4 regions of the Bradyrhizobium sp. USDA 4473 genome follow, and region 3 is predicted to be linked to each of the others. Evidence: predicted binding sites of a transcription regulator. Region 3 holds the regulator's gene; each other region holds the start of a gene.
What was found. The regulator PhoB, encoded in region 3, activates phosphate uptake and scavenging genes when phosphate is short. The targets are predictions, from matches to a motif close to TGTCATNNANCTGTCAT.

Region 1 (4,492 bases), 3.3 Mb from region 3:
GACCGCGTCTCGCGATCGTCCTCGACGACTAGGATATTGGGCGCAGCCTGGGTCATACCGATCTTTTGTCCGTGATTCGGGGAAAGCGGCTCAGGAATTTTGTTTCAGTGTGTTTCTAAGTCTTGCCCAGCCGATCGAGTTAAACAGGTCCCCGGCGGGGAGAAAAGTTAGCGTTCTGTCATCAAGCTAACGCGTTGATATCCGGGCCGAACTCCAACCGGCTCGGACCGGGAGGCGTGACGGCCAGGGCAGCCGGAAAAAGGCAAGGCTCGCTGTCATATCGGGGCCGGAACCCGTTTGCCCGGCGACGCGTTATTTCTCTTTCAAGCCAAGGTCCGGGCCATGGTCCGGGCCAAGTTTCGGGCAAGGGCTCAGATAAGGGCTCAGGTTGAGGAGGGTGAAATGGCTGTCGAGGTCAGGACAAGGCCGCATCAGCTGATTGCAAGCGACCGGGTTGAGGGGACCGCGGTGCGCCGCGCCAATGGCGACATGATCGGCCACATCGAGCGGCTGATGATCGACAAGATCTCGGGCAAGGTGTCATACGCGGTGCTGAGCTTCGGCGGTTTCCTCGGGATCGGAACCAACCTGATTCCGCTGCCGTGGGGCCGGTTGCACTATAACCCGAAGTTCGAGGCCTATGAACTCGACATCGAGGATGACGAGTTGAAGCGGGCGCCGTCGTTTCGCGCCGACAAGGATTTCGACTGGGGCGATCGCTCGCAGGAAGTCGAGCTGCATCGCTTCTATGGCGTGCCGCCCTATTGGGGCGGCTTCTGATCGCACGGCGACCGGCGCGCGCGGGATCGACGGATGTCGATCGCTGATGCCCGCTCGGGCGCGCGTGCATGCCGCGCGGTTCGCCGGGACGACTTAGTGAGCCAAACATCGTCACATCAGGGACTGCGCGTCCGGCGCAGTCGTGAGGCTCAACCGCAGCCTAGTTGAGATGCGGCGATCGCTTTCGTCAAGCACTGCAACGTCCCGTCTATCGAAAAGTTGCCGGTGCATGCTGCACCGTGACCGTGTTCCGTCATACCGGAGCGGCTTTTGAGCGCAGGCGCAATAGGAACGGTCGCTGACATCACGGGTTCTCCCAGCATCGATTGTGCGAACTGAGGAGAGCGCAACCATGTTGATCAAATCAATCATCGCCGGCGTTGCCGGCTCGGCTTTGCTTGCGACCGTCGCGGTCGCGCAAACGCCCGCCGACAAGACCGACAACAAGATGTCACCGCCGGCATCGACGGCGGCCACCTCGCCGAACACCTACAAGGGTGACTGGCGCGCGTCGAAGGTCGTCGGCCTTAGCGTCTACAACGACAGTAACGAGAGCGTCGGCTCGATCAATGATCTCCTGATGGACAAGGGCGGTGCCATTAAGGCGGTCGTGATCGGCGTCGGCGGTTTCCTGGGTGTCGGCGAGCACCTGGTCGCGGTGCCGATCGACAAGGTGAAGTTCGTCAACGAGCCGGTCGCCTATACCGGTGCTGCGAACACCGGCAGCACGAACAAGTCGACGACCACAACGGGCGCGGCCCCTGCGGCATCGTCCTCGAAGCCGAATCCCTGGTATCCGGATCACGCGGTGTTCAGCGCGACCAAGGATGAGCTGAAGGCGATGCCCGAGTTCAAGTACTCGACCGACTGACGCATAGCGCATGACGTGAAAGACAAGCGCGCCCGGTGATGCCGGGCGCGCTTTTGTTGCGCAGGCTTCACCGGCCGAGCTCGCGCAGGTAAGCCGCGCGGGCGGCGACGCCGGTGTGGGTGAAATCCGTGAACACCCCGTCGACGCCGAGACGGAAGAACTTCAGATATTCAAGGGCCGGATCGCCGTGGTAGTCGGCGGCGAGATATTTCTTCTCGTTGCGGAACGTGAAGACATGCACGAACAGGCCGAGCCTGTGCGCGTCGGCGATCACGCTGGTTGCGTCCTGCGTCCTGGCGTCCGCCGTCGAACCCTTGGTCGGCTTGCCGTCGGCGCTCTCGTCCGTCCAGGGCGAGATCTTGTACGGCACGATATAGGCCTTCCACGGACCGATGCCGTCGGCATAGGTCTTGATCTCGGCGAGGCCTTCCGGCGTCAGCATCGTATCGAAGGTGCGGCTGTCGCCCGCAACCGTCCAGTCGTAGGGGCGGGAATTGGCGATATTGTTGAGCAGCACCTTACCCGTCCTGAAGTCGACGCCGTTGCCGTCGATCAGCTGGACCTGCCGTGTTTCCAGTCCGTGGCTGCGCATGTATTTCAGGCTGCCGGGCTCGAAGCTCTGCACGATGATCGGCGCGTCCTTTGAATTGAGGCCGTTCTCCTTGATGATCTTGATCAGGGCGTCCTCGAGCGGACGGCTGCCGGGCGCGCCGCAGCCATTGGCGATCGCCTGGGCATTGTTCCAGGTCGGGTTCTTGGTTTCCGGATAGACCGAGATCGAACGTCCGGTCGCCTTGCTCTTGGCCTTGGCGATGTCGATGATGTCCTGGAAGCTGATGATCGGAAACTTGCCGTTGAACAGTTTCGGCCGCTCGTTGGCTGCATCATAGGTGGTGCCGGCGATCCAGGTTCTCAGCTCGGCCATGGTGAAATCGGTGATCGACCAGTCGTTGGTGTGATCATCGCTGTCGACGATCAGCGCCTTCAGCACCGACTTCGGATCGGCCGGATCGAGGAGGTCGGTGGGATATTCAGCCGGGCCGCTGGTCTGGGTTTGCACCCATTTCACCTTGACGCGGACGCCCGGCGTCGTGCGTTTGCGTTTGGCGACGTCCGCATTGGTCTTCGCCACTTCGGCAACGTTGGTGTTGTCGCCGAGCCATGGATTGTGGCGCGCCACCAGCACGCAATCCTTGGTCAGATGCAGGTCTTCTTCGAGCGAGTCGGTGCCGAGGTCGGCGGCGAGCTCGTACGAGGCTTCGGTCTCCTCGGGCACCAGGCCCGGCACACCGCGATGCCCGATCACCAGCGGCAGCTTGCCGTCGACGGTCAGGAACGGTTTGGCGCCTGAAGGTGCCGGGCCGGTTTGCGCCGACGCGATCGACGGCAGCAGGATCGCCAGGGCCGTCGCGCCGAGCAGCATCGCTCCAACATGCATCTTTCGTCGCGAACAAAACTGCTTCACGGCCAAGTCTCCATCTCCAGCCTGGCATCGGGTTGATGCCACGAGCGCCCGAACCGACCAGGGCTGACGCTGTTGTCTTCTTGTCTCAATCTCCTGACAAGCGGATGACTGAGGGGAAGCGCGATCCAAACGAAAGAGGATGTGGATCGATCGATCTTCCAAGCTCGATTTTCTGAGGTCGCCGTGCGCAATCGAATGCGTCGACGGTGCGGCACCTGGGACAAGAAGAGGACCTTGCGCCGGATCGAGCAGCGGGCACCGCTTCACCTCGCCCCGCGTGCGGGGAGAGGTCGGAATGCATCGTTAGATGCATTCCGGGTGAGGGGGAGCCTCCGCGAGCGCGGTTATCGACGTGTACGCGGAGACAGCCCCTCACCCCAACCCTCTCCCGGTAAGAACGGGGAGAGGGAGCGCAGCGGCGCGCGCGTCAGTTCGACTTCACCAGCGGGCAGCCGCCCTTGTCGAGCGGGCGGAAGGCTTCGTCGCCGGGCACGGTGGCGATCAGCTTGTAGAGGTCCCACTCGCCCTTGGATTCCTCGGGCTTCTTGGTTTCGAACAGGTACATGTCGTGCACCATGCGGCCGTCGATTCGGATATGGCCGTTCTTGGCGAAGAAGTCGTTGATCGGCGTCTTGCGCATCTGCTCCATCACCTTCGGCGCCTCGTCGGTGCCGATGGCTTCGATCGCCTTCAGGTAATGCATGGTTGCCGAATAGAGGCCGGCCTGGATCATGGTCGGCATGTGGCCGACCTTCTCGTTGAAGCGCTTCGAGAAGGCGCGGGTCTCGTCGTTCATGTCCCAGTAGAAGGCGTCGGTGACGATCAGGCCCTGCGTCGCCTTCAGGCCCAGTGCGTGGGTGTCGGTGATTTCCATCAGCAGCGCGATCAGCTTCTGGCCACCCTGCGCCAGGCCGAACTCGGCGGCCTGCTTCAGCGCGGTGGTGGTGTCGCCGCCGGCATTGGCCAGCGCCACGACCTTGGCCTTGGAGGCCTGCGCCTGCAGCAGGAAGGACGAGAAGTCCGACGAGTTGAGCGGATGGCGCACGTCGCCGAGCACCTTGCCGCCGCTCTCCTTGACGACGTTGGCGGCATCGCGCTCCAGTGCCATGCCGAAGGCATAGTCGGCGGTGACGAAGAACCAGGTGTCCTCGCCGCGCTTGACCATCGCCTTGCCCGCGACGTTCGACAGCGCATAGGTGTCGTAGGTCCAGTGCACGGTGTTGGGCGAGCATGCGGTGCCGGTGATGTCGGAGGAGCCGCCGCCGGAATTGATGTGGATCTTGTTCTTCTCGCGCGTCAGCGCCGAGATCGGCAGCGCGACCGATGAGGTCGGCACGTCGAGGATCGCATCGACCTTGTCGTTGTCGTACCAGTTG
Region 2 (4,492 bases), 6.8 Mb from region 3:
GCATCCTCAGCCATTTGTGCCAGCCCCAGAACCATTCGGCGGGGTCGGTCCAGACCCGCGCGCCGGAATCGAGCGTGAGGATGCGATCGAAATAACTGACGAAATTGCCGAAATAGGTGAACAGCGTGCGCAGGTTCACCTCGGCGCCGAACGCGGCGACGACCAGGGCGACGCAGAACGCCGCGGTCGCCAGCGCGCCCCTCAGCCGCTTGCGCGCAACCGCCTTGCGGTAGGCGTCTTCCAGCACCGCCAGTTGCTGGGCCGGAAGGATGGATACGGCAGTTGCCATCGTGTTGATCAGCCGGGCTGGAGGTTCAACGGAAAGAGCCGGGTTATGAAAAACCCGGCTCCGCATGTCTCCGTGGTGCGATCAGCTCGCCTTCTTGCGCAGCCTGTCGACGAACTTGATCAGCTCGATCGTGCTGTCCCAATCCTTGGTCGTGGCGGGATGGAAACCCTTCTTCTGGCCGTCGGAGAGACGGTCGAACGCGGCCTTGTCCTTGGTCGGCGCGTCGAAGAAGGCCTTGGCGATCGCCGCCTTCAGGTCCTCCGGAAGGTCGGAGTTATAGGCGTAGGGGCCGTTGATGATCGGCGACGACTTGTTGATGATGCGGAAGTCGTCCTTCTTCATCGCGGAGCCGTCGGCGTTCTTCAGCATGCCCTTGGTCAGCATCTGCGCGAGCGTCGAATCGTCGTCGTTGGTCCACTGATTGGCCGCCATGTCGACGGTGCCTTGCGCCAGCGCCAGCACGGCGTTTTCGTGGCTGCCCGTGAACACGACCTTGCCGAAATAGCCCTCGGCATCGGGGATGCCCATCTTGTCGAGCTCGAAGCGCGGCACGTTGTTGCCCGATGTCGAATTCGGGTCGACCAGGCCGAGGTTCTTGCCCTTCAGATCCTCGACCTTCTTGTAGGGGCTCGACGCCTTGACGTAAAACACCGAGTAGTAGCCGGTCGAACCGTCCTGGTTCATGTCGTTGGCGAAGGCGTCGGTCTTGACGCCGGTGAGGCGGGCGCGGGCGAACGACGCCGAACCGTAGCTGGCGATCTGGATGTTGCCTGCGCGCTGACCTTCGATCACGGCGGCGTAGTCGTTGGCGATGCGCAGCGTGACCTTCACGCCGAGCTCCTTCGATAGATACGCCACGAACGGCGTCCAGCGCTCGGTGACGCCCGAGGCGTTCTCGGCCGGCACCACCGCGAAGGTCAGCTCCGGATATTTGGCTTTCCAGTCCTGCGCGGACGCCGAACCGGCGAAGGCCAGCGCGGCAGCGCCGACCAGAATGATGCGACGAGTGAACATGACTACCCCTCTTTTGTGGTTACACACCTGTTGGCCGGGCAAAACGCCCAGCCTCGCAGATCAAGAAAAATGCGCGACGCTCAGGCCGCGGCAGCGGTGCCGAGCGCCGGCGCGGTCGCACCGTCGGGCGCGGGCAGCGGCGCCGCGCCGATGACGTCATTGGCCTCGAGGTCATAGAGCTCGCGGGCGATATGGTCAGTCAGCGCCGCAGGCGCGCCGTCGAACACCACGCGGCCGGCCGCCATGCCGACCAGGCGGTCGCAATAGGTTCGCGCGAGGTCGAGCGAGTGCAGGTTGCAGAGCACCGTGATGCCGAAATGCTTGTTGATGCGCAGCAGCGCATCCATCACGATCTTGGTGTTGCGCGGATCGAGCGAGGCGATCGGCTCGTCGGCGAGGATGATATCGGGCTCCTGCACCAGCGCGCGGGCGATCGCAACGCGCTGCTGCTGGCCGCCGGAAAGCTGGTCGGCGCGCTGCGCCGCGAGCTGGGCAATATCGAACTGATCGAGCGCAGACATCGCCAGCGCCCTGTCCTGCTCCGGCCAGACCTGCGCCAGCGAGCGCCAGGACGGAATCTGCGCAAGCCGGCCCATCAGCACATTGGTCAGCACGTCGAGCCTACCGACCAGATTGAACTGCTGGAAGATCATCGCCGAACGCGCCCGCCACTGCCGCAGCTCCTTGCCGCGCAGCGCGGTGACATCGGTGCCCTCGAACAGGATGCGGCCGGAGGTCGGATCGGCGAGACGGTTGATCATCCGCAGCAGGGTCGACTTGCCGGCACCGGAGCGGCCGATCACACCGACAAAGCTGCCCGGCGCGATCGAAAACGATGCGTTGTCGACTGCGGCTTTTGTGCCGAACCGGCACGTCAAACCTTCCACCACCAGCATGCAATGCTCCAACCGCGTCGCGTTTGGGCCATCGCTATCCCCGGCGTTTTACAGTTATGTGACGTGACGTTGCGGTGCGGCGATCGTCCACACCCGCTCGCATGTCGTCATCGTAACGTCATGATGCCGTCATCAAGCATCCCGATGACGGGCCCCATCTCCCCGGAAGCCAACGATTTGCAAGAATTGCGGAGGACCCCGATGGCCGGAAAAACACTCTCGGTTGTGCCGACCATCGACCCGACCGCGTCGGTCCGCGAGAGCAAGCTCGGCAAATATACCGAGGTCGGCGCGCGCACGATCCTGCTTGAAGTCAGCATGGATGACTATTCCTACGTCGTGAACGACAGCCAGATCACCTACACCTCGATCGGCAAGTTCTGCTCGATCGCGGCGATGACCCGGATCAACCCCGGCAACCATCCGATGCATCGCGCGACGCAGGCGCACTTCACCTACCGCGCCAGCGCCTACTTCCCCGGCGAGAGCGACGACATCGACTTCTTCAACTGGCGACGTGCGCATCACGTGCATATCGGCCATGACGTCTGGATCGGTCACGGCGCGATCCTGCTGCCGGGACGGAACATCGGAACCGGCGCCGTGGTCGCCGCCGGCGCGATCGTGACCAAGGATGTCCCCGCCTATACGATAGTTGCCGGCAACCCGGCGCGTCCGGTCAAGCGGCGCTTCTCCGAGACCACGGCGGATCGCCTCGCGGCGCTCGCATGGTGGGACTGGGATCACGAAACACTTCGTCGTGTGCTGCCCGATTTTCGCAAGCTCACGGCCGAAGAATTCCTCGACAAGTATGAGGCCGAGGCCGTATCCCAATCACTGGACAAACAACGGAGCGCCGCATCGTGACGGATATCTTCATCGAAGGCGGGCGCGCGCTGGTTGACGGGGCATTGGTCGAGACCTCGCTGCGGACCGCCGGCCGCGACATCGGCGCGCTGGACGCCGAGCAGGGTCGTGCCGCACTCCATATCGATGCCGAGGGCCTGCTGGTGCTGCCCGGCATCATCGATCTGCACGGCGATGCGTTCGAGCGGCAGATGATGCCGCGCCCGGGCGTCGACTTCCCGACCGACGTCGCATTGCTCGACAGCGACCGCCAGGCGATCGCCAACGGCATCACCACCGTGTTCCACGGCACCACCTGGTCGTGGGAGCCTGGCCTGCGCAGCGCGGAGAACGCGCGCAAGCTGCTCGATGCGATCGAGGCGCTGCGGCCGCAGCTCGCCGCTGACACCCGCTTCCATCTGCGTCACGAGACCCACAATCTCGACGCCGAGGCCGAGATCATTCAATGGCTCACCGAAGGCCGCATCGACCTGTTCGCCTTCAACGACCACAGCAACGTCAAGCCGAAGAAGCGCAACCAGCTCGCCGAACGTAGCGGACTCTCCGTCGACGCCGTCAACGACATGCTCGATCGGATCGTGGCGCGCCGTCCCGAGGTGCCGGCCTCGATCAGGCGGCTGGCTGCGGCTGCACGCGCGGCTGATATCCGCATGCTGTCGCATGACGACAACAGCCCGGCGATGCGCCAGGAGTTTCGTGCGCTCGGCGCCACGATCGCCGAATTCCCCGTCAACGAGGAGACCGCGCGCGATGCCGCGGCTGCCGGCGACTTCATCGTGTTCGGCGCGCCCAACGTGGTGCGCGGCGGCAGCCACACCGGCTGGACCAAGGCCTCCGACATGATCGCGCAGGGCCTCTGCTCGGTGCTGGCGTCGGATTATTATTATCCGGCGCAGCTGCTCGCGGCGTTCCGGCTCGCCGCCGACGGCATCCTGCCGCTTACGGAGGCGTGGGACCTGATCTCGTCGGCGCCGGCGCGCGCCGCCGGGCTCGCCGATCGCGGCGTGCTCGCCACGGGCTGCCGCGCCGACGTCATCGTCGTCGACGACAAGGTGCCAATGCGCCCGCGCATCGTCGCCGTGATCGCGGCCGGGCGGCTGGTGCATCTCGCTGACGCAAGCTGCCTCGTTCATTCGTTCGCGCCGCGCAAGGCGGTTGCGGCCGCGTAGTCAAGCTCTATTCTGCCGCCATGACCTCCATCCCGCGCTACGCGATCTATTATACGCCGCCGCCCGACAGCGCCTTGCATCGCTTCGGCTCGACGCTGCTCGGTTACGATGCCGTTGACGGCAACGACCTGCCGTTTCCCGATGGCGTCGCGCCCGACTGGCGCGAAGTGACGGCGGATCCGCGCAAATACGGTTTTCACGCCACGCTGAAGGCGCCCACTGCGCTCGCCGACGGCAGGAGCGAGTCCGAACTTCTT
Region 3 (4,492 bases):
GCGCCATGCCTTCGGCCGCTTTCGCGGTCGCCAGCACCGCGCCGATCGGGAAGCCGCCGCCGAGCGCCTTCGCGAGCGACATCACGTCCGGCGTGACGCCGGTGCGCTTGTAGGCAAACAAATCGCCGGTACGGCCCATGCCGGTCTGCACCTCGTCGAACGCCAGCAGCAGGCCATGTTCGTCGCACAGCGCACGCAGCGCCTTGAAGAACGCCTGCGGCGCCGAGCGCACCCCGCCCTCGCCCTGCACCGGTTCGATCAGGATGCCGGCGGTGTGCGGGCCGATCGCCTTCTTCACCGCCTCGATGTCGCCATGCGGCACCTGGTCGAAGCCGTCCATCGGCGGGCCAAAGCCTTCGAGATATTTCGCCGCGCCGGTCGCGGCCAGCGTGCCCAGCGTGCGGCCATGGAAGGCGCCTTCGAAGGTGATGATGCGGTAGCGCTCGCCATGGCCCTTGGAGAAGTGATAGTGGCGGACCAGCTTGATCACGCCCTCCATCGCCTCCGCGCCGGAATTGCAGAAGAACACGAAGTCGGCGAAGCTCTGCTCGCACAGCCGCGCGGCGAGCACCTCGCCGTCCGGGCTCTTGAACAGGTTCGACATGTGCCAGAGCCTGGTCGCCTGTTCCTGCAGCGCCTTCACCAGATGCGGATGCGCATGCCCGAGCGCGTTGACGGCGACGCCCGAGGTGAAATCGAGATAGCGGTCGCCGTTGGTTGCGATCAGCCAGGCGCCCTCACCGCGCTCGAAGCCGAGATCGACCCTGGCGAAGACGGGAAGCAGATGCGACGAGGCGTTGGTCATGGCGTTCACTGCCGGTTTGAAGCCGACAATTGCCGCGCGCCTTGACGCCAGCGCAGCAACGGCCAGCTTCGGAAAACAAAACGGCCGCCTTTGCGGGCGGCACGTGGGCAACATTCTATGCTGCGGCGGGTCCGTGTCAATCGCCAGGAGCCGGTCCTTTGCCGGGCTTCCTGCGCTGCCGAACGAGCGCAATCCGGAGCATTCCGGTGCGGTGGAAAAGCCTCACAGCAATGCTTAACTTTGTCGGAACATGTGGACGCACGGCCGCGGACTCTTGCGCCAGAGTCACGCCATATTGTAGCGTTTGGCCTGTCGGGTACGACATCTCGTGCGGCAGTACTGGACCCTCTAAGTAGCCTTTGTGTCTCGCGTAAACGTTCGGGCGCAACACCGCGCCCGGCGAGGGCTAAGGGATTCTGGCCGCAGGGATATTTGTCCAGATTTGGCTCGCAGCGCCGCTCCAATGACTGGCCGGCGCCATGCGAAAGGAAGAATGCGATGACGGTATTGACCTGGTCCGACGATCGCGTCGAGCAGCTGAAGAAGCTCTGGGAGTCTGGCCTTTCGGCCAGCCAGATCGCAGCGGAACTTGGCAATGTGACGCGAAACGCCGTGATCGGCAAAGTGCACCGGCTCGGCCTCTCCGGCCGCGCCAAGGCACCCTCCACGGCGGCGCCGCGGCAGCGCAAGGCGCGCCCCGCCCAGCACATGATGCGAGTGGCGCGCCCGGTCTCGCGCGGCAACACCGCGCTCGCGCACGCCTTCGAGGTCGAGATGGAGCCCGATCCGATCTCGTTCGACAACGTGGTGCCGATGAGCCAGCGGCTGTCGCTGCTCGAACTCAACGAGGCCACCTGTCACTGGCCGGTCGGCGATCCCTCGAGCCCGGAATTCTTCTTCTGCGGCGGCAAGGCGCTCGCCGGCCTGCCCTATTGCGCGCATCATTCCCGCGTCGCCTACCAGCCCGCCGCCGATCGCCGCCGGCCGTCGGCGAAGCCGCAGATCAAGTAGCCCTCGGGAAAACTACGGAAGACCTGAAAAACAAATCCCCGCACAAGCGGGGATTTTTTGTGAGCGAATGAACATCAAGGGCACATAGCCCAGGTCAAGCGCACTGCGCGACGTAAGGTGAGCACACGCGCCCCTCCCCACCCTCCCCCGCAAGGAGGGAGGGAGCCGGACAGTGTGCTCACCTCACGCGATAACGAGCCGCCGCTCGTGGCGCGATGGATTGCTTCGCTCCGCTCGCAATGACGATGACGGCTCTCGCCGGAAAGGCGACTTACGGCTGCGGCTCGGCTTTCGCGAAGCGGTCGTCGAGCGCGTAGCCGGCGCCGCGCACGGTGCGGATCGGATCCTGCTCGCGGCCCGGATTGAGCAGCTTGCGCAGGCGGCCGATATGGACGTCGACGGTGCGCTCATCGATGTAGATGTCGCGGCCCCAGACGCTGTCGAGCAGCTGCTCGCGGCTGAACACGCGGCCGGGATGCTCAAGGAAGAATTCGAGCAGCCGATACTCGGTCGGCCCGAGATCGATCGGACGGCCCGAGCGCGCGACGCGGCGCTTCTCGCGGTCGAGCTCGATGTCGCCATAGGTCAGGACGGTGGCGAGCCGCTCCGGGCTCGCGCGGCGCAGCAGGCCCTTCACCCGCGCCAGGAGCTCCGGCACCGAGAACGGCTTGACGATGTAATCGTCGGCGCCGGTGGCCAGACCGCGCACCCGCTCGCTCTCCTCGCCGCGCGCGGTCAGCATGATGATCGGAAGCTGCTTGGTCTCGGGCCGCGCCCGCAGGCGGCGGCACAGCTCGATGCCGGACAGGCCCGGCAGCATCCAGTCGAGGACCACGAGGTCGGGAACGCGCTCCTTGAGGCGGGTATCGGCATCGTCGCCGCGCCCCACCGTTTCGACATCGTAGCCTTCCGCATCGAGGTTGTAGCGCAACAGCGTCGTTAGCGCTTCCTCGTCTTCGACTACCAGAATGCGTGCGCTCATCGGTCTAAGTTCTTTCTCTGTGGTGATCTGTTGCCCAGACGCAAACCGAAACACTTAGCTTCTTGAGCATAATCCCCGCGGAAACGACTTGTCGAAGACAATCCGGTTCCGCGCGTGCGGATGATGTCCTAGTTACCCGGCACAGTGGTGGCAAAATTGGTCATGTCGCCCTTCGGGCGCTTGTCGGTGATCTGCTGGCCTTCGATCATGTAGAACACAGTCTCGGCGATGTTGGTGGCGTGATCGCCGATCCGCTCGATGTTCTTGGCGCAGAACATCAGATGGATGCAGAACGAGATGTTGCGCGGATCTTCCATCATGTAGGTGAGCAGCTCGCGGAACAGCGAGGTGCAGATCGCATCGACCTCCTCGTCGCCCTTCCAGACGTTCATCGCCGCCGGCAGATCGTGCGCGGCATAGGCGTCGAGCACCGACTTGACCTGCGACAGCACGAGGTCGGTCATGTGCTCCAGGCCGCGGATCAGCTTCAGCGGCTGGAAATCGCTCTCCAGCGCCGCGACGCGCTTGCCCATGTTCTTGGCGAGGTCGCCGATCCGCTCGAGGTCGGTGGCGACGCGCATCGCGCTGACGATCTCGCGCAGATCGATCGCCATCGGCTGGCGCCGCGCGATCGTCAGCACCGCGCGCTCTTCGATGACGCGCTGCAGATTGTCGATCTCGATATCGGCGGCGACCACGCGCTTGCCGAGCGCGACGTCGCGCCGGATCAGCGCGTCGACCGACTCGGTGATCATCCGCTCGACGAGGCCGCCCATCTCGGCGACCAGGCGGGTCAACTCCTGCAGGTCGCTGTCGAATGCCTTGGCGGTGTGTTCAGAAGCCATCATCTGTCTCCTCAGCCCGGTCAGCCGAACCGGCCGGTGATGTAGTCCTGGGTGCGTCGATCGCTCGGCGAGGTGAAGATCTTGTTGGTGTCGTCGAACTCGATCAGCTCGCCGAGATACATGAAGGCGGTCTTGTCGGAGACGCGCGCCGCCTGCTGCATGTTGTGGGTGACGATCGCGATCGTGTAATCCTCGGAGAGCTCCTGGATCAGCTCCTCGACCTTGGCGGTGGAGATCGGATCGAGCGCCGAGCACGGTTCGTCGAACAGGATCACCTCGGGACGCACCGCCACGGTGCGCGCGATGCACAGCCGCTGCTGCTGGCCGCCGGACAGCGACAGGCCGGAGGCGTTCAGCTTGTCCTTGACCTCGTTCCACAGCGCGCCGCCGCGCAGCGCCTTCTCGACCCGGTCGTCCATCTCGGACTTCGAGATCTTCTCGTAGAGGCGGATGCCGAAGGCGATGTTCTCGTAGATCGTCATCGGGAACGGCGTCGGCTTCTGGAACACCATGCCGACCCGCGCGCGGAGCAGATTGAGGTCGAGCTTGGGATCGAGGATGTTGGTCTGGTCCAGCATCAGCTGGCCGACCGCGCGCTGGCCCGGATAAAGGTCGTACATCCGGTTGAAGATGCGCAGCAGGGTCGACTTGCCGCAGCCCGACGGTCCGATGAACGCCGTGACGCGGTTGGTGCCGAGCGTCAGGTTGATGTTCTTCAGCGCGTGGTGCTCGCCGTAATAGAAATTGAGGTTACGCACCGTGACTTTCGGCGGCGCGTCCGGAAGCGGCACCTGGGGAACGTGGCCCGCGACAGTCGTGGAGACGGAAAGCTCGGTCATTTTGCGGTCC
Region 4 (4,492 bases), 6.8 Mb from region 3:
CGCAAAATGGAGCGCGCGCTGCCGGTCGAATATTCGGCGATGATCCTGCGGCATCTCGACGGCAACAAGCCGCTCGATCTGCCGCGCCTGGTGGCGCTGGCCAAGGCTGCGGACCTCGTGCGCGGCTACGGCCACATCAAGGAAGGCAACGTCGCCCGCTACCGCACCGAATGTGCGCGGCTGGAGCGTGCGATCGGCCAGCCGCTGGCACAGGCGGCCGAGTAGGGGAACTTTCCGCGGCCGCCTTGGTTGACCGGTAACCCTGCCCGCAACCTGCGGCTGGATTCGCGCGGCCGGGCCCCTACATGATGGCTGTTCTGTTCGAGTGATTTCAGGAGGCCTTTTTGACGGTCCTGAAAAACGTTTTGGTTGCAACCGTTTGCGCCGCGTGCCTGGCATGGGGCGGTGTGGCGTTGGCCGACGACTACCGCCCGAGCGAGTTCTTCAGCCTCGATCTTTCACGCGCAGTCCTGTCGCCGAAGCCGCTTGGCCCGCAGGCGCAGTTCGAGCCGGTTCCGGTCGAGGCGAAGGCCGACCATGGGCCGGATCAGCATGCAGCCGCCGAACCGAAGGTTGAGGAGCCGAAGGTCGAGCGGCAGAAGCCGGTACGGACCACCAGGGTGACGGCGCCGCGCGAGACGGCACCGCGCGAGCGGAAGCGCGCAGTCGCGCACGTTCCTGCTCGCGCCAAGCTCGCGCGTCGGCATTCGAACCCGCTCGATGCTGAAGCCCGCGATACCAGGATCCAGACCTGGCCGTGCCGCACCGGCGGCATCTGCAACTGGCGGCGGTGAGAGGCGGCGGCCGCGCCTCTCTCTTTCGAGGTGCACTAATCCCAAATCGTCATCCTGAGGAGCGCGCACTTGCGCGCGTCTCGAAGGATCGATGGCCCGTCTCTGGCCGATTCATCCTTCGAGACGCGCGGAGCCTGTCATCGGGCCGCGCTTCGCGCGGACCCGGTGGCGCCTCCTCAGGATGACGGGTCAGGCGCGTGAGCGCTCGGCGCCCGATGCCGTTCCCAGAATTTCCCTGAGTCATCCCGCCGTCGCAAAACCGTCGGCGCAGAGTCAAGAAACCGTCAGGGCGGAGTCAAACGGCCCAGGCAAAACCTTCGTTGCGATTCGACGAAGGTTATTCGATGCCGACAGCGATCTCCGCAAGGGGGCGAGGCCTTACAAGGCGTCAACTTCTGGTGCGCTCGGCGTCGACGGCTGCGCTCGCGGGATTGGAGGCGCTGGCAAGGGCCTATCTAAGCCGCGCCGCGGATCGGCCCGCGATCACAGGGATCCAGTCCGGCGATGTCGCCAGCGATTCCGCCGTGATCTGGGCCCGCGCCGATCGCGCCGCGCACATGCGGATCGAATGCGCCGCGGTCGAGAGCTTTGCCACCATCCTGCGCAGCGCGACCGCCGACGCGCTGCCGGAGCGCGACTTCACCGCAAAGCTGCTGCTGGATGGCCTGCCGCCGGGGCAGGACCTGTTCTATCGCGTCAGCTTCGAGGATCGCGACGGCCTCGTCGGCGAAAGCCGCATCGGGCATTTCCGCACTGCGCCGGTCGATCGCCGCTCGGTCTCCTTTGTCTGGTCCGGCGACGTCGTTGGGCAGGGCTGGGGCATCGACCCCGCTCGCGGCGGCCTGCGCAGCTACCGCACCATGCTGAACGAGCGCCCGGATTTCTTCATCCACTCGGGCGATCATATTTATGCGGATTGCACGGTGCCCGCGGAGCAAGCGCTGCCGAACGGCGAGGTCTGGCGCAACGTCGTCACCCCTGAGAAATCCGTCGTCGCGCAGACTCTTGAGCAGTTTCGCGGCAATTACAAATACAACTGGCTCGACGAGAATTTCCGCGCCTTCCATGCCGAGGTGCCTGTGTTCGCGCAGTGGGATGACCACGAGGTGGCCGATGACTGGTCGCCGATCGGCACCGCCGACGCGACCGGCTACGACGCGGACGGCAATTCGAAGCTGGTGGCGCGGGCGCGGCGTGCGTTCCACGAATTCATGCCGATGCGGCTGATGCCGGAGCGTGATGGCCGGGTCTATCGCAAGATCGCCTACGGGCCGCTGCTCGACGTCTTCATCATCGACATGCGCTCCTACCGCGATTCCGGCTGGAACAAGCAGGGCGATCCGGAGCAGGCGTTCATCCTCGGCGAGAGTCAGCTGGCCTGGCTGAAGCGCGAACTGATGGCATCGGATGCTGTCTGGAAGGTGATCGCGGCGGATCTGCCGATCGGGCTCATCAGCCTCGATGCCGTTGCGCTCGGCGACGGGCCGCCCGAGCGGCGCGAGCACGAGATCGCCGACCTGCTGTCCTTCATGAAGCGCGCCGGCGTCCGCAACACGGTGTGGCTCACGGCGGACATGCATTACACCGCGGCGCATCACTATGATCCGAACCGCGCCGTGTTCCAGGAGTTCGAGCCGTTCTGGGAGTTCGTCTCCGGTCCGCTGCATGCCGGCACCTGGTCGCCGGGCGCACTCGACAACACCTTCGGCCCGAAGGCGATGTACGAGAAGGGCTGCACCGCCGAGCAGGGCGACAACCTCGCGCCCTGCTTCGGCCTGCAATTCTTTGGCCGCGTCGACATCGACGGCAGGACCGCCGTGATGACAGTGACGCTGAAGGACGTCGACAACCACGATCTCTGGTCGGTCGACATCGAGCCAAGGCCGGACGCACGGCCCGGCCAGATCTTGGCGGAACATATTTAAGCTCGCCAATGCCGTCGCGACATCTTGATTTGCGGCGGCTTGCCCGAAGGGCCGGTTTGCGGGCAGACTAGGCATTGGCAGTCCTGCCAATTTCATTCCACGAAACGATTTGCTGGCGTGACGTCGTCGATTTCCTCGGCGTCCCACGCGTCAGGAGCTATCCATGGAAAATCTGCAGACACAGGGCATCAGCCTGCCGCAACTCGGGCTCGGCACCTTCCGCATGCAGGGCGATGCCTGCCGCGCGGCGGTCGAGAGCGCGCTCGGGCTCGGTTACCGGCACATCGACACCGCCGAGATGTACGCCAATGAAGAGCCGATCGGCGCGGCGATCGCGGCTTCCAAGGTCCCGCGCAAGGACCTGCATGTGACGACCAAGGTGTGGCACGAGAATCTGGCACCGGATGCGATCCGGACGGCGTTCGATGCCAGCCTGAAGAAGCTGCGGCTCGATCACGTCGATCTCTATCTGGTGCACTGGCCGTCGAAGAACATGAAGCTGCCGGCCGTGTTCGAAACGCTGATGCGGCTGAAGCAGGAGGGCCGCGTCCGGGCGATCGGCGTCGCCAATTTCACCACCGCGCTGCTCAAGATCGTGGTCGAGGACATCAAGGCGCCGATCGCCTGCAACCAGATCGAATATCACGCGATGCTGGACCAGACGCCGGTGCGGACATATCTCGCCGCGAAATCGATCCCGCTGGTGGCCTATTGTCCGCTGGCGCAGGGCCGTTTCGCGACCGACGAGACGCTGGCGAAGATCGGCAAGAAGCATGGTGCGACCGCAGCCCAGGTGGCGCTGAAATGGCTGCTCGATCAGGACGGCGTTGCGGCGATTCCGAAGGCCTCGCGCGCGGAGAGCCAGCAGGCCAATCTCGACGCGCTGAAGGTCAAGCTCGACGATGATGATCGCAACGCGATCGCTGCGCTCCGCAAGGACATGCGCTGCGTCAATCCGGGCTTTGCCCCGGCGTGGGATTGAGCCCCTCCAGCGTCTGATCAAGACGCAGAATAAGAAAATGGCTCCGCGAGGAGCCATTTTCCGTTGTGTCGGTCTCTTGGATGTGTCGGTGATTAGTAGCGATCGCGCCGGATCACGACCGTGCGGTCATGATCGTGATGCCAGCCGCGATGCCAACCGCGGTCATGCCAACCACGGCGCATCTCGGCGCGCGCGCCCCAGCCGCGATCCCAATGATGGTGATGGCCGCGCTTGATCACGACGGTCTCGGCGCTCGCAATCGACGGAACGGCCACTGCGAGCGTGCCGATCGCCGCAAGAACAAAACCAATCTTTTTCATGTCATCCTCCTCAAATGATGCGACGAGAAAACCGTGCAGGCATCGAAACGTTCCTGAGGAACAAGCAGAGTTTTCTGAACGGTTGTTCAGGTGGGCTTGCCTAACCCCGGAGTCCGACGCATCATCGCGCCACAAAAATCAATGTTCGGGGGGACGTTGCCGTGAGTGGATCTTCACGCCGGGATTTCTTGAAAGGTGCGGGATCGGCTGCCGCCGCTGCCATCGCAGGGCCGGCCGCAGCCGCGATGGGGCCGGATGACAAGTTCGACCTCGTGATCAAGAGCGGCGACGTGATCGATCCCAGCCAGTCGTTGCGCGGCAAGCGCGACATCGGCATCCGCTGGGGCCTGATCGAGGCGATCGAGGACGAGATCCCGGCCGCGCGCGCCAGCAAGATCATCGATGCGTCGGGCAAGCTCGTGATGCCGGGCCTCGTCGATCTGCATTGCCACGTCTACCCCTATGGATCCG

Region 1: a site for PhoB is predicted at 3,210-3,226, ahead of ACVW17_RS19155 (glycerophosphodiester phosphodiesterase family protein). Genes of this name have one in related genera too.
Region 2: a site for PhoB is predicted at 2,316-2,332, ahead of phnC (phosphonate ABC transporter ATP-binding protein). Genes of this name have one in related genera too.
Region 4: a site for PhoB is predicted at 1,033-1,049, ahead of ACVW17_RS35770 (alkaline phosphatase D family protein). Genes of this name have one in related genera too.

What each region holds. Positions count from the first base shown of each region.
Region 1 covers NZ_JBSSGE010000001.1:4,125,264-4,129,755, forward strand. Annotated here, with positions in the region: gene ACVW17_RS19140 (response regulator) at 1-56, opposite strand, end outside; gene ACVW17_RS19145 (PRC-barrel domain-containing protein) at 403-780, shown strand; gene ACVW17_RS19150 (PRC-barrel domain-containing protein) at 1,133-1,651, shown strand; gene ACVW17_RS19155 (glycerophosphodiester phosphodiesterase family protein) at 1,719-3,116, opposite strand; gene ACVW17_RS19160 (ABC transporter substrate-binding protein) at 3,544-4,492, opposite strand, start outside.
Region 2 covers NZ_JBSSGE010000001.1:7,661,662-7,666,153, forward strand. Annotated here, with positions in the region: gene phnE (phosphonate ABC transporter, permease protein PhnE) at 1-289, opposite strand, end outside; gene phnD (phosphonate ABC transporter substrate-binding protein) at 371-1,303, opposite strand; gene phnC (phosphonate ABC transporter ATP-binding protein) at 1,384-2,199, opposite strand; gene ACVW17_RS35890 (transferase hexapeptide repeat family protein) at 2,401-3,066, shown strand; gene ACVW17_RS35895 (alpha-D-ribose 1-methylphosphonate 5-triphosphate diphosphatase) at 3,063-4,235, shown strand; gene ACVW17_RS35900 (DUF1045 domain-containing protein) at 4,256-4,492, shown strand, end outside.
Region 3 covers NZ_JBSSGE010000001.1:849,163-853,654, forward strand. Annotated here, with positions in the region: gene ACVW17_RS03980 (acetylornithine transaminase) at 1-805, opposite strand, end outside; gene ACVW17_RS03985 (hypothetical protein) at 804-1,043, shown strand; gene ACVW17_RS03990 (GcrA family cell cycle regulator) at 1,304-1,816, shown strand; gene phoB (phosphate regulon transcriptional regulator PhoB) at 2,088-2,798, opposite strand; gene phoU (phosphate signaling complex protein PhoU) at 2,927-3,643, opposite strand; gene pstB (phosphate ABC transporter ATP-binding protein PstB) at 3,664-4,482, opposite strand; gene pstA (phosphate ABC transporter permease PstA) at 4,479-4,492, opposite strand, start outside.
Region 4 covers NZ_JBSSGE010000001.1:7,636,209-7,640,700, reverse strand. Annotated here, with positions in the region: gene ACVW17_RS35780 (indolepyruvate ferredoxin oxidoreductase family protein) at 1-225, shown strand, start outside; gene ACVW17_RS35775 (hypothetical protein) at 408-794, shown strand; gene ACVW17_RS35770 (alkaline phosphatase D family protein) at 1,139-2,719, shown strand; gene ACVW17_RS35765 (aldo/keto reductase) at 2,883-3,701, shown strand; gene ACVW17_RS35760 (hypothetical protein) at 3,794-4,021, opposite strand; gene ACVW17_RS35755 (amidohydrolase family protein) at 4,183-4,492, shown strand, end outside.